DNA from 4 places in the Mesorhizobium shangrilense genome. Region 2 is predicted to be linked to each of the others. Evidence: predicted binding sites of a transcription regulator. Region 2 holds the regulator's gene; each other region holds the start of a gene.
What was found. Region 2 encodes LexA, which represses DNA repair genes until DNA is damaged. Its sites were predicted from a motif close to TGTTCNNNNTGTGTTCNG; they were not measured.

Region 1 (4,289 bases), 3.7 Mb from region 2:
CCGTGTTGCGGTCGGCGAGCCCGATCGCGGAAAATCCCAGGAGCTTGGCCGCGACCACCAGCTCCTCCGGCTTGGAGGCACCGCGCAGGAAAGAGAAATTCGACTGGATGCCAAACTCGGCATAGGGAATGACGGTCAGCGCGTTCATGCGAACACCCCATGCATGAACCAGCGCGGCGCGGCTTGAGAGCCGCCATAGAGGCCCTGGCGATAGAGCCAGTAGCGGCGGCCATCGGCATCCTCGATGCGGAAATAGTCGCGCGTCGATGCCGCTTCGTCGCTCGAAGCCTCACGCCACCATTCGGCCGCGATGCGTTCCGGCCCCTCGGCACGCGTGACCCTGTAGAGCGCGCGGCGCCAGCGGAAATTCAGCGGCGGACCCTCGGGCATTTCGGTGGCCGGCACCTCGACGGGTTCGGGCGAACGGAAAAGCCGGATCGGCCGCTCCTGCCGAAACACGGTCGTGGGCACGGGCGTCGTTATCCTGTCCGGCTTTTTCGGTGGCGTGGTTTTTCGTGGCGCTTCGGTAAAGGGAATCGTGGCGACGGCGCGCTCCGGCAAATGGCTCTCGACAAGAACAGGCTTCAAAACCGCGCTCTCGCCGAGCCGGGCGCGGATGCGGTCGGCGAACAAAGCGATATCGGCGCCGTCATCGGTCACCTCGCCGGTCAGATCGGCCTGCTGCATGTCGAAGGCGGCGGCCGACAGCACCGACAGGCGCACGAGATCGAAGCCATAGCCGGCATCGATATCCTGCTCGAGCGCGGCCAGCCGTTCATGGAACAGTTTCTGGATCAGCATGGGTTCGCGCATCGGCCGTGAGGTGCCCAGCGCAATGCGGCTGACGGCGCCGTCGACGCGAAAGAGCAGCAGCGCCAGCGTCCTGGCGCCCTCGCCGCGTCGTTCGAGGTCGCTCTTCAATGTCGTCGCCAGCATGCCCACCAGTCGTTCGATCTCCTCGGTCAGGGTGACTGGCTCGGCAAGATGGCGTTCGACGGAAAGCGGCGCGACGGGAAGGCGCGGCGACACCGCCTCGTCGAGACGGCCAAGCGCCTGGTCGAGGCGCAACAGCAGGGAGGCGCCAAAGCGGCGGGCAAGGGGTGCGCGCGGCGTCGCCATGACGGCGCCCGCCGTGCGCAGGCCGACGCTCTCCAGACTGTCACGGATCGCCGGCTCGATGCGCAGTGCGGCCAGCGGCAAGGGCGCGAGCAGTTCCTCCTCCCCGCCGCCAGCGACGATGCGGTCGCCGGAAAAGCGTGCCGCCGCCCAGGCAGCGCCCGGCGTCGCGGCAAGTCCGGCGCGGACATCGAAACCCTGGTGGAAGAAGCGCGACAGGATGTCGTCCAGCATGGCGCGTTCGCCGCCGAAAAGATGGGTGCAGCCGGTGACGTCGAGGAACAGGCCGTCGCTGCCGTCCAGCGCCACCAGTGGCGTGTAGCGGTCGCACCAGTCGGCAAGGCCTTCGAGCAGGCGCCGGTCGGCCTCCGGATCGGCCTCGACGATGTCGATCGACGGATGCATGGCGCGCGCGTCGGCGATGCCCATGCCGCGCTTCAGGTGAAGCGCTTCAGCCCGCTCGTCGAGGGCTGAGATGCGCTGCGCGTTCCCCTGGCGATGGCTGATCACGAGCGGTGGATGAGATGGCGTCGGGTGATCCGATGGCCGGGAACGCCAGGACCGCCCCAGCCGCTGCCGCAGGATCCTTTCCGCGCCGAGATGCGGGAACCACAGGGACAGAATTCTCTGCCCGTCCTTTCTCTGTCCGTCCTTTCTGGGGCCATCTTTCCTCGAAGCAGTGTTCATCGGGGTTCCACTCCAGTGTGAATTGTCCGGGCAAGGCCGTACGGCTCTTGCCGATGGTGACGGTGAAGGCCGGGCGGCCGATCGAGCCGGCAAGCGGCCCGGCGATGGTCTCGCGCGCGGTTGCTGGCGCCGGCGACAGGATGAGGCGCACGGGTGCCGCCGTCGGTTCGGGTTCGGCGGCCTGCCGCAGCAGGAACACCGGCCGGCCGGCATTCTGCGCCCGGGCGTGCAGCCGGCGCGTCGCCGTGAGATCCAGCCGTTGCGGGTTGCCGCGGATTTCGAGGATGACGGCGGCGAGCGCCGTCATCCGGGCGGCCTCTTCGGTCACCCACAGCGCATCGACCAGTTTTGGCGCCTCGGAGAACAGCAGCTGTTCAGGCTCGATGCCGAAGAGCGAATGAAGCCCCCTGGCATAGGGAAAGCCGGCCTCGTGGAAAATCTCCGATGTGCCGACCCACAGCACGGGCAGTCGCGGCCCCTGCTTGAGGATCAGGCTTATGAGCGACAAAGCGAAACCGGCGACGGCTCCGGCATCGCGGGTTTCAGTACCATGGATCTCGTTCAGGGCGGCTTTCGGCAGTCCACCGCTCAAGGCACCGTCGAGACGCGTGGCGCCGGTCTGCAGAAACGCGTCCTGTGGCGCCACGGCAAGGCCGCGCCGGACAAAGGTGAGATCGGCCTTGAGAGTAAGATCGGCGTCAACAGGCGCGCCGACCGGCACCTCCAGGCGCTCGGGCAGCGTTCCCTCGATTTTCGCGATCTGGCGGCGCAGGGCAAAAACAGTTTCCCGCGCCACGGCGGTCATCGCCATGACGGTCAGCTTCCACTCACAATTGTTCCTGTTATGTTCCTATAGATTCCAGAGGGGGCGGGAAGAGTCAAGCAGACTCATGGGGAATTTATTCCTGTCGGCTTGGTTTGCGGAAAGCTTGGCCGTCCGGCATTTGCCTCGACCCCTGCGAAAGCCTATATGCCGGGTTCAAAGGAAAAAGCATGGCCCGCATCTACAAGACCCGCACCTGGCACGACGAGCTTTCGCCTTCGATGGAGGAAATGGAGTTCCTGGCGCTGGAGGCCTATGCCCATCTGCCGGAGGATTTCCGCAAACTGACCGGCGAGATCGTCATCCAGATCGCCGAATTCCCGACCGATGAAATCATGGACGACCTGTCGCTGGAAACGCCCTTCGACCTGCTCGGCTTGTTCGAGGGACGCGGCATCGCCGAGCGCTGGAACCCGCAGACCGGCGAGGGGCCGAACCGGATCACACTCTACCGCCGCGCCATCCTCGACTACTGGTCCGAGAACGAGGAAACGCTGGGCGATATCGTCACCCATGTGCTGATCCACGAGATCGGCCATCATTTCGGCCTGTCGGATGATGATATGGAAAAGATCGAAGAGGCGGCTGAATAGGGGCACACCTTCGTCATCCCAGAGCGGAGCGACGCGAAGCGGAGCGCAGACCCTGGGATCCATGCCGGGATGGTGGTGCCGTGCTCGACGGTGCACGACAGAGCACCATCAGTTGCGCTTTTCCTGTCGCACCAATCCTGATCCGCCGCGCTCCTTGGCCAAGGTAACGGCATGGATCCTAGGGTCTCCGCGACGTCGCTTCGCGACTGCTACGCCCTAGGATGACGAAGGAAGGACAGGCGTTTTGCGAGTCTACCAATCACTAAGCTTCGTATCCGGCCCGTATTCCTGACCGTCGATATCCTTGACCACGGCCTGGCCGCAGCGCATGGCCTTGGCCTTCTTGTCGTAGGCATAGGTCGGCGAGCCGAACAGGTGCCAGCCCTTGTTCAGAGCCGCCGTCACCTTGTGGCAGAAGCTGGCGTCGTCGGGGCCAGTCAGAAAGCGGTAGAGTTTCATCCGTCAAGTCCTGTCGTGAGTAGCACGTGCATCGGGCCCTATCATGCGCCGATGGCGGCCGCCTTCGCCAGCAGTTTTTCGGCCTGCGCCAGATGCAGCCGCTCGACCATTTTTCCATCGAGTGCAATCACACCCTTGCCGGCATTTTCTGGCAGCGAAAAGGCGGCCTTCACCGCGCGTGCCTCGGCCACGGCTTCGGACGATGGTGCAAAGGCATTGTTCGCGGCTTCGATCTGAGTGGGGTGAATGAGGGTCTTGCCGTCGAAACCCATCACGGCGGCTTCCGCGCATTCGCGGCCGAAAGCGTCGAGGTCGCGAAAATCGTTGAAGACGCCATCGAGCACGTCGAGACCACCGGCGCGCGCCGCCAGCACCATCTGCATCAGCCAAGGCACGAGATAACGCCGGTCGGGCGTCGGCAGCACACCGGTGTCTTTCACCAGGTCATTCGTTCCGGCAACGAAACAAGCCAGCCGAGAGGCGGGGTCGCGGCCGAGTTCGGCGATAGCGCCGATGTTGAGCATGGCCTTGGGCGTCTCGATCATCGCCCATAATTTCACGTCGTCCGGCACGAGATTGTCGTCGAGCACGTCGCCGGCTTCGAGAATGTC
Region 2 (4,289 bases):
TGACGTCGAACGGGCAAAGGCGCTGATGACCGCTCACGTCGGCTACACGCTGCATGTCTATGTCCACAGCGAAGACGTCGGTGCAAACAAATACGCGGCGCGTGCTGGCAGCCTGAAAGCTGTCGGCGGATGATTTCAGCGCCTCCGCGCCGTCCAACGCTTGACGAGATCGCTGCCGCCGGCGACCGGCTGGCTACCTGGTTGCCGCGAACGCCATTGCTGCGGGTCGATCTTGGCCGGGCCGATCAACGGATATTCCTCAAGCTCGAGACCTTGTCGCCCATCGGGGCCTTCAAGGTCAGGCCGGCGCTCAATGCCTTGCTCTCTCGCGACGCGGAGGCGCTGAGGCATGGCGTCGCGACCGTCAGTTCCGGCAACATGGCCTATGGCATGGCCTGGGCAGCAAGAGCGCTTGGCGTTCCAATGGCCGCCTACATGTATTCCGACGCCCCACGAACCAAGATTGACGGGGTTCGCCGCCTCGGCGGAGAGGTGCGTTTCGTCTCCCATGAGACCTGGTGGCGCTACATCACCGGCGTTGAACAACCGGACACCGATGAACTCCTCGTGAATCCCGTCACCGATCAGGCGGTGCTGGCGGGCAATGGCACGATCGGCCTGGAGATCGTCGAGGATCTGCCGGAGGTCGACTGCGTGCTGACACCCTATGGCGGCGGCGGCATGACAACCGGGGTCGCAAGCGCGCTCAAGGCACTGCGGCCGCAGGCGAAGGTCTTTGCGGTCGAGGACGAGAACGCGGCTCCAGTCACCGCCGCACTGGCAGCCGGGCGCATTGTCGAGATCAAGACACGACCGTCCTTCATCAAGAGCATTGGCGGACCGTCCCTGGTGCCCGCGCTATGGCCGTTGGCGAACCAGTCTATCGACGGAGCCATTGCCGTCAGCCTTGAGCAGGTAACGGACGCGATGCGGCTCCTGTTCTCGACCGCAAAGATCGTGGCCGAAGGCGCGGGCGCCGCATCGCTGGCCGCCGCCCTTTGCAGCGAGCACGCGACCGGCAATATCGTCTGCGTTATTTCAGGCGGAAACATTGATGCCGGCGCCTATGCGCAAGTGCTGGCCGGGGCAATCCCGCCTGCCTGAAATCCCGCCCTGGTTCACCCAAGACGATGAGCCTGATGTTCGCCCACTCGAGGCGGAGCAGTCTCTCTGCCCAAGGGGCCACTTGCGGCAGACCGGAAATGAGATTCCGCAATTGCCAATGGTTGGCAGTTTGGCTTCGTTTCGTTCACGTGCGGGCTAGGCAACCCGCGAGGCAAACCGCTTCGCAAATGGATTATTTTCCGTTGTCCGGGCGACGAGGCGAGGACTGCTGTACGGTTGCGCAAGAGGCAAAAAACGAAATGATTTCAATTTGGCCAAGCCAAAATTTGGAACCACGGCCCGCTGTCGTGGTAACCGTCGCGGGCATTGCATGGTTTCCACCCTCTGAACATATTCATTAAACTTTAAACGGTTGCGGAACACAACTGGAACAGATAGTGTTTGTTCTGGGTTTGTTTTTCTGATTCTGGTTTCAGATCCCGTCTTCGAATCCCTTGGGGGCCGCCATGCTGACGCGCAAGCAACATGAACTTCTGATGTTCATCCATGAACGGCTGAAGGAAAGCGGAATTCCCCCGTCGTTCGACGAAATGAAGGAAGCGCTCGACCTCGCTTCCAAGTCCGGAATTCACCGGCTGATCACTGCGCTGGAAGAGCGCGGGTTCATTCGCCGGCTACCCAACAGGGCTCGTGCGCTGGAAGTGCTGCGTCTTCCCGATTCCATTGCACCCGGCCTCAACGCGGCGCGCAAATTTTCACCGAGCGTCATCCAGGGCAGCCTGGGTCGACAGATCAAGCCAGCCCCCACCCGCATGCCTTCCGCTGGCAATGACGATGACGCGGTCTCCGCGATATCCATCCCGGTGATGGGCCGCATCGCCGCCGGTGTGCCGATCGATGCCATCCAGCACCAGACCCATTCCATCTCGGTGCCGCCAGACATGATCATGGGCGGCGACCACTATGCGCTGGAGGTCAAGGGCGATTCGATGATCGAGGCTGGCATCTTCGACGGCGATACTGTCATCATCCGCAACGCCGACACCGCAAGTCCCGGCGAGATCGTCGTGGCGCTGGTCGACGATGAAGAAGCGACGCTGAAACGCTTCCGCCGCAAAGGCGCCTCGATCGCCTTGGAGGCCGCCAACCCTGCCTACGAAACCCGGATCTTCGGACCCGACCGCGTCAAGGTGCAAGGCAAGCTCGTCGGACTGATCCGGCGTTATTGAGCCGGCGCAGCAACGGGTTTGTCGGGCTTGCGATAGGGCGGCAGCCCCCTCGCCTCGCGTGAGAATTTTCGTTGCTGGTGCCAAGGCCGGTACGGTCTGTCGACCGCGAAGCTTATTTTCGGTCGCGAAGTCGCTGATTGCGGGTCGAAGAAGACGGCGGCACTTCCCGTGCGGGCGAGTTGTCGTTTGGTGACGACGAGGACCGTCGGATTGCGGCAAGGGTCGTAGCCTGTCGCGTCGTTGATGACGATCAGATCAGCAAAACGACAGGCTTTCCAAGCTTTCTTGCGATCCTCCACATAAACAACGATCGCGCCGGACGGGTGTCGGGCAACGCATAGATCGTCACTGCAATAGAATGAGAATGGCGCGCCCGGCGGCAGATCAGCGGCATCAGCGATGTCGAATTGTGGATCGCTTTGGCCGAAGCTCTCCGGCTTGATGATGGTTTCGGATTGCAGCGCACGCTTCCAGTTGTCCGCCGTGAATTCGTTGGGGCGCTCGCGGCTCACTGCAAGTTCGCCACCGCCGATCGGCAACGCCACCAGCCGCGCATCTTCCGAAATCAGTACATCCGGCGCGCGCGTGTCGGAAATCGTCAGCAGGCCGGCAAGCGCGAAAGGCAGTGACGCCAGCCGCAGCCAGGTTGTCGCCATCGTCGCGATGATCAGGGCGACTGTCACCAGCAAGACCGATTGCAGCGAAATCAACCCGACCGCGTCGATCGGCGAACGTTCAGAGAACCAGGCTGACAGCGCGATCATCGCTGTCAGCCCCTTGCCCATGACATAGAGGAACGGCCCATCCGCTCCGAATGGCATGGCCAGCGAACTGAAGACCGCAAAGGGCATGACGATCACCGACACGATCGGCATGATGGCCAGATTGGCAAACAGGCTGAACGGTGACACCCGCTGGAAATGCCAGATCGCAAAGAGTGCCGTCGCGCTTCCAGCTATGATGGACGTCATGGCGAGGCCTCCGGTCGCCAGCAGCAGTTTTCGCATGAGGAAGCCGGGCAGAGATCGTCGCGGCGGCGGCGTGCTGACCTTGCGCGCGCGATAGTCGGACCAGCCGGCATAGGCACCAACGAGAGCAGCGGTCGCCGCAAAGGACATCTGGAAACTGGGGCCGACCACCTCGTGCGGCGAGACGACGATAACGGCAATGGCTGAGATTGCGAGATTGCGTATGGTCAATGCCGCCCGATCGAACAGCACAGCGACAAGCATGACCGAAAGCATGATGAAACTGCGCTCAGCCGCGACCACAATGCCGGAAATCACGAGAAAGGCGGCGATCGAGACAAGCGCGGCCGCGGCTGCGTATTTCTTGACCGGACGGCGCGAGGAGAAATCCGGAAACAAGGCGAATGAACCGCGCAGCAGCAGCATGATCGTGCCGGCAACCAGCGCCATGTGAAGTCCTGAAATGGAGATGACATGATAGATGCCGGTGCGCCGCATCGCCTCGTTGATCTCTTCGGGGATTCCGGCACGAACGCCGACGATAAGCGCGGCGGCAATCTCGCCCTCGGCGCCACCGATGCTGGTGCGGATATGATCGGCGATGGTTTCGCGCGCGTTTTCGATCGACGACCCAAGCCGCGCCGCAAACGGCATATCGTCGGAAGGAACGATCGTCGGATTGCTGAGGAAGAAGCCGCTGGCGCCAATGCCGGTGAAATAGCTGTCAAACGAGAAGTCATAACTGTCCGGACGGACCGGACCGGTGGGTGGCAACAGCCGAACATAGCCCGCGACTTGGGAACCGGCGGTCATGTCGGAGGGTATTTTTCGCGCGGAAAGGCGGACCCGTTCGGGCGCGTAGCGCAGGGTCGGTCTTGTCGTCGAGAGAACATCGATCGTCAGCCGGACGCGGCCATTCGGCATCTGGTCGAGCGAGACGACACGCCCCGTCAGTCGCGTCGAGATTTCGGAACCGAGGATCTGCGTTCCGGCGCGCCATGTCTCAACCTTGGCGGCAAGCACACCC
Region 3 (4,289 bases), 620 kb from region 2:
TGGCGAAAGACAGCGCTCGGTGGTCGTGTTCATGACCGCCAACCCCAAGCGCATTCCCGATCATTTTGCAGGCGCGATCGGCGTCATCGCCAAGCCCTACACGATGAGCGGGCTGACCTCGGCGCTGCGTTACCTGCAGGAGGGCGTGCGTCGTCCGCCGCCGGTATCGGTCCTGCCGGCGGGTTTCACCCTGTCGCCGGCATTCGAGCTCGACTGGGCTCCGGCGATCGCCTGACCCGTCACGCCAGCTTCTGCTCGAGGAAGGCGATCGTCCGGCCCCAGGCAAGGTCGGCCGCCGCCTTGTCGTAGCGGGCCGCCGACGTGTCGTTGTTGAAGGCATGGTTGGCGCCTTCATAGACATAGACGGCGTATTCGACATGCGCGGCGTCGAGTTCTTTCTTGAAGGCATCGATGCCGGCATTGGTGCGCGTGTCCAGACCGGCGTAGTGCAGCAACAACGCGGCCTTGATCTTCGGCACGTCCTCGGCCTTCGGCTGCATGCCGTAATAAGCCACGGCCGCCGCCAGGTCGGGTGAATTGACGGCCAGCATGTTGACCGTGCCGCCACCCCAGCAGAAGCCGACCGCCCCAACCTTGCCGTTGCCGTCCTTGTCACCTTTCAGGTAGGCGACCGTTGCCACGGCATTGGCGGCCACCTGTGCCGGGTCGAGCGTCGAAAACAGGTCGCGCACCTTGTCCTCGTCATCTGGCGTGCCGCCGAGCGGCGACATGAAGTCGGGCGCCAGTGCCACGAACCCTTCCAGCGCCACGCGCCGTGCCACGTCGCGTATATGCGGGTTGAGACCCCTGTTCTCATGCACCACGATGACCGTGCCGAGCTTGCCGCTCTGATCCGCCGGCCGGACCAGATAGCCTTTCATCTCGCCGCCACGACCGGGATAGGTGATGTCCTCGCCTTTCACGCGCGGGTCGCTCTCGGCGACGATCGCCGCCTGTGCCGAATTCGCCGCCAGCAGTGGTGCGATGGCGGCCGCTGCCACGCCCGATCCGGCAAGCCTGGTCACATGGTCCATGAAGCGGCGGCGGTCGAGCGTCAGATGCGTGTATTCGTCATAGGCGTCGATCATCGCCTGGGTGATGGCGGGCTTTGCGGGCGTGGTGGCGTCGGATTTTGTCATGGCGCACTCCTCGGTTCTGAAAATGCCGTCGATCCCGGCAAGATAGGGGCGAGGTTGTCATCGTCCAGCCACGGCTGAGCCACACCGCAAGCAGTCGCCGGCCCCTCGCCGTGAGGTGATTGCGCCCGCGCCGTCATCACATTTTAGTCATCGGCGAAAAATCTTGATGGTACTGCCCCAATATATAGGGAGACTACCTCGGTTGGCTGTGCCCACTTCTGGCGCAATCACCACCTGACCAGAAGGAGCAATACAGATGACCTTCCCGATCTTCGCCAGCACATTCTTGCTCGCCGCGGCCGCCCTTCTGGCATTGCGCTCGGCGACTGCCAACGCGAGCCGGCAATCCATGGTCAAGGTGCGCAGCAATCAGCGCCGTCCCGTTAGCACGAAAACCCAAGGTTGAGGTGAAGTCATGAACGTCCAGGACATTGTGAACACCGTCTCGCAAAAAGCCGGCCTCGACCAAGCAACCACCGAAAAGGTCGTCGGCACCATCTTGTCGGTGATGGAGCATGAGGCGGAAGGCACGACCATTTCCAGCTTCTTCGCCAAGATTCCGGGCGCGGATGACCTCGCTCACCAATATGACGTCATGGCGGCAGCGCCCGCGAGCGGCGGCGGCTTCCTGTCGTCGCTGCAGGGTGCGCTCGGAGGCGTTCTCGGCGAAAAGGCCGGCGCATTGGTCAATGGCCTCGCCGCGCTCAAGGGCACAGGCCTCGACATGTCCCAAATCCAGCAAGCCGGCACCGCGCTGGTTCAACAGGCCGAGGCAGCCGCCGGCCCGGGCCTGACCAATCAGGTGCTTGGCTCCGTGCCCGGCCTCAAGAGCCAGCTCGGGCTCGGCTAGGCCGACACAATACTAGCCGGCTAAAGGTTCGCACTGCCCCTCATCTGCCTGCCAAGCAGACTCTCACCTCGGATTTCGCCAATCTCCAGCGTTGCGGAAAGTGCACCGAGGATCGCGACAGCTGCCTTCTCCCCGTCACTATACGGGGAGTTGAGGAGTGGTCCGCGCAGCGGACGAAAAGCCAACTGCTTGGCTTTTCGAATGACGAACGCCGGCAGGCGGATGAGGGGCAGCGCCAGCATTTGACCGAATGCGACGACAACGCCGGTCGCGCCCGCCAAGCGCGGCCCAGGCCAAGATAGCAGTCCGGGCTTGGGGCCCAAGTCTTGTCGCACCCGTCTTCCGCAAGGCTTGAACGGCCATATCCAGCAGTTTACCAGAACAAAACGTAGACACTTCTGGCCTTTCGCTCCCGAATCACTACATTCGGGGGCGATGTCCGGCTTTTCGGAAGACATGCCCTTTTTTGACGAACCGAATGCGCGCCCCTCGGCCCCTTCGGGCATAGCCGCGCGCGCCATGGCTGCCCGTAGCGGCCACAACAATGCGCCCGACTATCTCAAAGGCCTCAACCCGGAGCAGCGGCTGGCGGTGGAAACCACCGAAGGCCCGGTTCTGGTGCTGGCCGGCGCCGGCACCGGCAAGACCCGCGTGCTGACCACCCGCATTGCCCACATCCTCGCCACCGGCAGGGCCTTCCCCTCGCAGATCCTCGCCGTGACCTTCACCAACAAGGCCGCGCGCGAGATGAAGCAGCGTATCGGCCTGCTCGTCGGCGAGGCTGTGGAGGGCATGCCCTGGCTCGGCACCTTCCACTCGATCGGCGTCAAGCTGCTACGCAGGCACGCCGAGCTCGCCGGCCTGCGGTCGGATTTCACCATTCTCGACACCGACGACGTCGTGCGTCTGATCAAGCAGCTCATCCAGGCCGAAGGTCTCGACGACAAGCGCTGGCCGGCCAAGCAGTTCGCCCAGATGATCGACGGCTGGAAGAACAAGGGGCAAGGTCCGGTGGACATTGCCGAGGGCGACGCCCGCGCCTTTGCCAACGGCAAGGGCCGCGAACTCTACAAGGCTTATCAGGAACGGCTGAAGACGCTGAACGCCTGCGATTTCGGCGATCTTCTGTGCCACCCGATCCGAATCTTCCGCGCCAATCCGGATGTGCTGAAGGAATATCACAAGCGCTTCAAATACATACTCGTCGACGAGTATCAGGACACCAACACCGCCCAGTACATGTGGCTGCGCCTGCTGGCGCAACGGCCGCAATCCTCCCCCCTTGAGGGGGAGGTGCCCGCGAAGCGGGCGGAGGGGGTCGCCGCAGGAGGCACCGCCCAGTCATCAAACGCGTCGAGCACTGCCGCGCGGACCCCACCCGACCGGGCTTCGCCCGGCCACCCTCCCCTCAAGGGGGAGGGAAACCAGCGCCATTCCACCGTAAACATCTGCTGCGTGGGCGACGATGACCAGTCCATCTATGGCTGGCGCGGGGCCGAGGTCGACAACATCCTGCGCTTCGACAAGGATTTTCCCGGCGCCACCATCATCCGGCTGGAGCGCAACTACCGCTCGACCGCGCACATACTGGGTGCTGCCTCCCACCTCATCGCCCACAATGAGGGCCGCTTCGGCAAGACGCTGTTCACCGACCGCGACGAGCCGGAAGACGGCAAGGTGCATGTCCATGCCGCCTGGGATTCCGAAGAGGAAGCCCGCGCCGTCGGCGAGACAATCGAGAGCTACCAGCGCCAGCAGCACAATCTCAACGACATGGCGATCCTGGTCCGCGCCTCCTTCCAGATGCGGGAATTCGAAGATCGTTTCGTCACGCTCGGCCTTAACTACCGCGTCATTGGCGGCCCGCGCTTCTACGAGCGGCTGGAAATCCGCGACGCCATGGCCTTCTTCCGTGTCGTCGCCCAAGGCGCCGATGATCTCGCCTTCGAGCGTATCGTCAATGTGCCCAAGCGCGGTCTCGGCGAAGCCACCATCCGCCAGATCCACGACACGGCGCGGGCGCTGCGCATTCCCATGCTGGAGGCCGCCGCCAAACTCGCCGAGAGCGACGAGTTGAAGCCGAAACCGCGCGCGGCCCTGCGCGAAGTCTCCGCCAATTTCGAGCGCTGGCAGAAGGCGCTGGAAAACACGCCGCACACCGAACTCGCCGAGACCATTCTCGAGGAGAGCGGCTACACCGACATGTGGAAGAACGACCGCTCGGTCGAGGCGCCGGGACGGCTGGAAAACCTCAAGGAGTTGATCCGCTCCATGGAGGAGTACGAATCGCTGCGTTCCTT
Region 4 (4,289 bases), 210 kb from region 2:
ATAATCTTTCAGCCGCGCCCATATCACATGCCCGACTCCGCACCCGTTACGGACAAGGTAGAGCAGCGGGCGCTCAGATATCCAGCACTTCCGTCTCGGCGAATTCGGCGCGTTCCTGGATGAAGCGGAAACGGGCTTCGGGCTTGGTACCCATCAGCGCGTCGACGGCGTCCTTGGTCGCGGCCTCTGCGTCGATCACATCCACCCTGAGCAACGTGCGCTTTCTGGGGTCCATGGTGGTTTCCTTCAGCTGCGAGGCCATCATCTCGCCCAGGCCCTTGAAGCGGCCGAGCTCGACCTTGCCGCGACCGGTGAACTCCGTGCGCAGCAACTCGTCCTTGTGGGCATCGTCGCGGGCATAGGCGACCTTGCCGCCCTGCCGGATCGAGTAGAGCGGTGGCACCGCCAGATAGAGATGGCCGCCGTGAACCAGCGACGGCATTTCCTGATAGAAGAAGGTGATCAGCAGCGAGGCGATATGGGCGCCGTCGACGTCGGCGTCGGTCATGATGATGACCCGGTCGTAGCGCAAATCCTCGTCGCGGTATTTCGAGCGCGTGCCGCAGCCGAGTGCCTGGATCAGGTCGGAGATCTGCTGGTTGGCCGCGAGCTTGTCGTTGCCGGCGCTGGCGACGTTGAGGATCTTTCCGCGCAGCGGCAGCACCGCCTGGCTGGCGCGGTCGCGCGCCTGCTTGGCCGAGCCGCCGGCCGAATCGCCTTCGACGATGAAGAGTTCGGCACCCGCCGCCGCGTTCTGGGTGCAGTCGGCGAGCTTGCCGGGAAGGCGCAATTTGCGCACGGCGCTCTTGCGCGACACTTCCTTTTCCTGGCGGCGGCGCACCCGCTCGTCGGCGCGCGCAATCACCCATTCCAGCAGCTTCGATGCTTCCTGCGGATTGTCAGCCAGCCAGTGGTCGAACGGGTCGCGGATCGCGCTCTCGACAATTCGAACTGCCTCGATCGTCGCCAGCCTGTCCTTGGTCTGGCCGACGAATTCCGGTTCGCGGATGAACACCGACAGCATGCCTGCCGCTGAAATCATCACGTCTTCCGAGGTGACGATCGAGGCGCGCTTGTTGCCGACGAGATCGGCATAAGCGCGCAGCCCGCGCGTCAGCACGTTGCGGAAGCCGGCCTCATGCGTGCCGCCTTCGCCGGTCGGGATGGTGTTGCAGTAGGAATTGATGAAGCCGTCGCCGCCGAACCAGGTCACCGCCCATTCCAACGCGCCGTGGCCGCCTTGTTTCTCGGTCTTGCCAGCGAAGATTTCCCTGGTGACCTGGAATTCGTCGCCGAGCGAGGCCTTCAGGTAGTCCTTGAGGCCGCCGGGGAAATGGAACGTCGCCTTGGCCGGCGTCGTGTCCTTTTCCCTGATCAGCGATGGATCGCAGGTCCAGCGGATTTCGACGCCGCCGAACAGATAGGCTTTCGACCGCGTCATGCGGTAGAGCCGCGCCGGCTCGAACGCCGCGCCCTTGCCGAAGATCTGCTCGTCGGGATGGAAGCGGATCTTGGTGCCGCGCCGGTTGTGCACTTCGCCGAGCTGCTCAAGCCCGGTCACCGGAACGCCGCGCGAAAAACGCTGGCGGTAGAGCTGACGCCCACGCGCCACCTCGACCTCGAGATGATCCGAAAGCGCGTTGACGACGGAGACACCGACGCCATGCAGGCCGCCCGAGGTCTCATAGACCTTCGAGTCGAACTTGCCGCCGGAATGCAGCGTCGTCATGATGACTTCGAGCGCCGGCTTCTTGAATTTCGGGTGCGGATCGACCGGGATGCCGCGACCATTGTCGGTGACGGCGAGATAGCCGTCGGCGGACAACTCCACGTCGATGAAGGTCGCGTGGCCGGCGACCGCCTCGTCCATCGAGTTGTCGATGACCTCGGCGAACAAATGATGCATCGCCTTGTCGTCGGTGCCACCGATATACATGCCTGGACGCCGCCGTACCGGCTCAAGGCCTTCAAGCACCTCGATGTCGGCGGCACTATAGCTGTCGCTGGCATCACGCGATGGCGCTGGGCGTTTCGCTGCCTGCACCAGCGGATCCGCCGGGCGCGCCGGTGCACGAACCGGTTGCGGCTGCTTGCCCAGGTTGCCGAAAAGATCGTTGCTGTCGTCCATGCCTGTCCGGGTACCGATACTGCGAATCACCCCGCAATACTGCCACGCTTTTGCAGCGTAGGCGACGGAGGTTCCTGTTACGTTCGAGGATTTGACCCCCTCTTAACCCAAAACCATTCGATAACCAAGCAGGCGGAAATAGGTCGAATGCCGCCGAGCAAGATTCCTCATTCTTTAACAATGCCGCCTAGCGTGAGCCCAACAAAACAAGAAACTGCGGGCATCAGGGGTTTCGGCGTGAGGGGCAAGGCCATAACGATGATCGGCATCGCCGCCGTTTTCGGCGCGATCTCGATCTTTGCCGCCGATTTCTGGGTCAAGAGCCAGGCCAGGACCGGCGCCGAGGAAAGAACGGCGTCGATCGCCGCTCCGGAGACGCCGAAGGTCGAGTTCAAGACCATCGTGGTGGCGAGTGCTCCGTTGCGCTACGGCATGCCGGTGGAGCGGGGACAACTGGCCGAAATCCCTTGGCCGCAGGACTCCCTGCCGCAGGGCGCATTCGCCACCGTTGATGCGCTGATGGCTGACGGCAATCGTGTCGTGCTGTCGCCGATTGAAATCAACGAACCGCTGCTGCTCGCCAAACTGTCGGGACCGAACGGCCGCGCGACGCTTTCCAACATGCTGTCGCCCGGAATGCGGGCGGTGACCATCCGCACCGACGAAATCGCTGGGGTTGGCGGTTTCGTCACACCCGGCGACCGGGTCGATGTCGTTCTGATCCGTGACGCCGGCGAAATCCAGGAAGTGGCCAAGAACGCGCAAGGGGCGGCGGGATCGACCATCACCTCGGAAATCGTCGTGGCCGACGCCAAGGTGCTGACCGTCGGGCAAGGCGCCGACGTGCGCCAGACCACGCCGCAAATTGCCAATTCCGTGACCATCGAGGTGACAACGGAGGGAGCCCGCAAAGTCGCGCTTGCCCGCACCGTCGGCACGCTGTCGCTGTCGCTTCGCTCGGCCAGCGACAGCATTGTCGGCAAGGACGGGGTCACCACCATCTCAGCCTTTGGCGGATCGGTCGCCTCCGGTGTCAAGGCGACCGCTGTTACGGTGTTCGACGCTGTGGCCAAAGAGCCCGAGGGTCCAAAATTCAAGAAGATCATCGTGACCCGCGGCACGCAGGTCGAGGAATACCAGGTGCCTTCGCGGGACCAGAAATAGAGGCCGGCATGTACCGGACAGGGACGAGACAATGTTGGCGCTGATCATGCATGGGATGACGAAACGACTGCGTCTGGCGCGCGCCCTGGCGATAGCGGCTTCGCTTGCCGCTGCCGGGATGCTGGCTGTTGGCGCGCCAGCCCGGGCGAGCAATGACATTGTCTATGTGTCGTCGACCAAGAATGCGTCGGTCAAGGTGGCCAAGGGCAAGCCGAAGACCATCATCACCAGCGCCGCCTTCTACCAGATCGTGATCGGCGACCCCGACATCGCCAACGTCAACCCGTTGACCGACAAGTCCTTCTACGTGCTCGGCAACAATCTGGGCACCACCGGTATCGCGCTGTTCGACGAGAAAAAGCAGCTGGTGGGCACCATCGACATCGAAGTCACGCTCGATACCGACCAGCTGGCCAGCACGATCCGCGCCGCCGTGCCGGACGCCAACATCAAGGTCGGTTCCGCCAATGGCCGCGTCGTGCTGTCGGGCGACGCTGATGATGCCGTTGCCGCCGACAAGGCAAACAAGATCGCGACGCGCTTCTCCGGCAAGGAAGAGGTGATCAACTCCGTCAACATCTCGTCGTCGCAGCAGGTCCAGCTCAACGTCCGCTTCGTCGAGATCAACAGGCAGGCGGGACAGCAACTGGGCGCGAAATACGCCGCCAATTTCGCCTATGGACTGGGTGGGCGCAGCGTCCAGATCGATCCGGGTACTGTTCCGGCCGCGGGCACCGGCGAAATCATCGGGCGGTTGCTGTCGAACGGCGTTTCGATCGACATTGCAATCCAGGCACTGGAAAACAAAGGCCTTGCGCGACGGTTGGCCGAGCCGAACCTGATCGCTCGCTCTGGCCAGACGGCAAGCTTTCTCGCCGGCGGCGAGTTTCCGATCCCTGTTTCCGAGGACAATGGCAAGATATCAGTCAGCTACAAGAAATATGGCGTCAGCCTGGATTTTACACCGACCGTTCTGAAAGACGGGCTGGTCAGCCTG

Region 1: ABVQ20_RS24125 (ImuA family protein) is a predicted target of LexA. The motif match lies at 2,638-2,655, and genes of this name have one in related genera.
Region 3: ABVQ20_RS03820 (ATP-dependent helicase) is a predicted target of LexA. The motif match lies at 2,367-2,384, and genes of this name have one in related genera.
Region 4: parE (DNA topoisomerase IV subunit B) is a predicted target of LexA. The motif match lies at 2,198-2,215, and genes of this name have one in related genera.

What each region holds. Positions count from the first base shown of each region.
Region 1 is NZ_JBEWSZ010000001.1:5,006,244-5,010,532, forward strand. It holds gene ABVQ20_RS24115 (error-prone DNA polymerase) at 1-148, opposite strand, end outside; gene ABVQ20_RS24120 (DUF6504 family protein) at 145-1,626, opposite strand; gene ABVQ20_RS24125 (ImuA family protein) at 1,568-2,614, opposite strand; gene ABVQ20_RS24130 (metallopeptidase family protein) at 2,797-3,219, shown strand; gene ABVQ20_RS24135 (DUF1737 domain-containing protein) at 3,472-3,678, opposite strand; gene ABVQ20_RS24140 (HpcH/HpaI aldolase/citrate lyase family protein) at 3,720-4,289, opposite strand, start outside.
Region 2 is NZ_JBEWSZ010000001.1:1,353,988-1,358,276, reverse strand. It holds gene ABVQ20_RS06865 (GntR family transcriptional regulator) at 1-133, shown strand, start outside; gene ABVQ20_RS06860 (pyridoxal-phosphate dependent enzyme) at 130-1,104, shown strand; gene lexA (transcriptional repressor LexA) at 1,572-2,294, shown strand; gene ABVQ20_RS06850 (ComEC/Rec2 family competence protein) at 2,288-4,289, opposite strand, start outside.
Region 3 is NZ_JBEWSZ010000001.1:733,736-738,024, reverse strand. It holds gene ABVQ20_RS03845 (response regulator) at 1-235, shown strand, start outside; gene ABVQ20_RS03840 (dienelactone hydrolase family protein) at 240-1,139, opposite strand; gene ABVQ20_RS03835 (hypothetical protein) at 1,396-1,545, shown strand; gene ABVQ20_RS03830 (hypothetical protein) at 1,555-1,989, shown strand; gene ABVQ20_RS03825 (hypothetical protein) at 2,010-2,270, opposite strand; gene ABVQ20_RS03820 (ATP-dependent helicase) at 2,425-4,289, shown strand, end outside.
Region 4 is NZ_JBEWSZ010000001.1:1,139,472-1,143,760, forward strand. It holds gene ABVQ20_RS05845 (FUSC family protein) at 1-27, opposite strand, end outside; gene parE (DNA topoisomerase IV subunit B) at 74-2,128, opposite strand; gene cpaB (Flp pilus assembly protein CpaB) at 2,366-3,292, shown strand; gene ABVQ20_RS05860 (type II and III secretion system protein family protein) at 3,411-4,289, shown strand, end outside.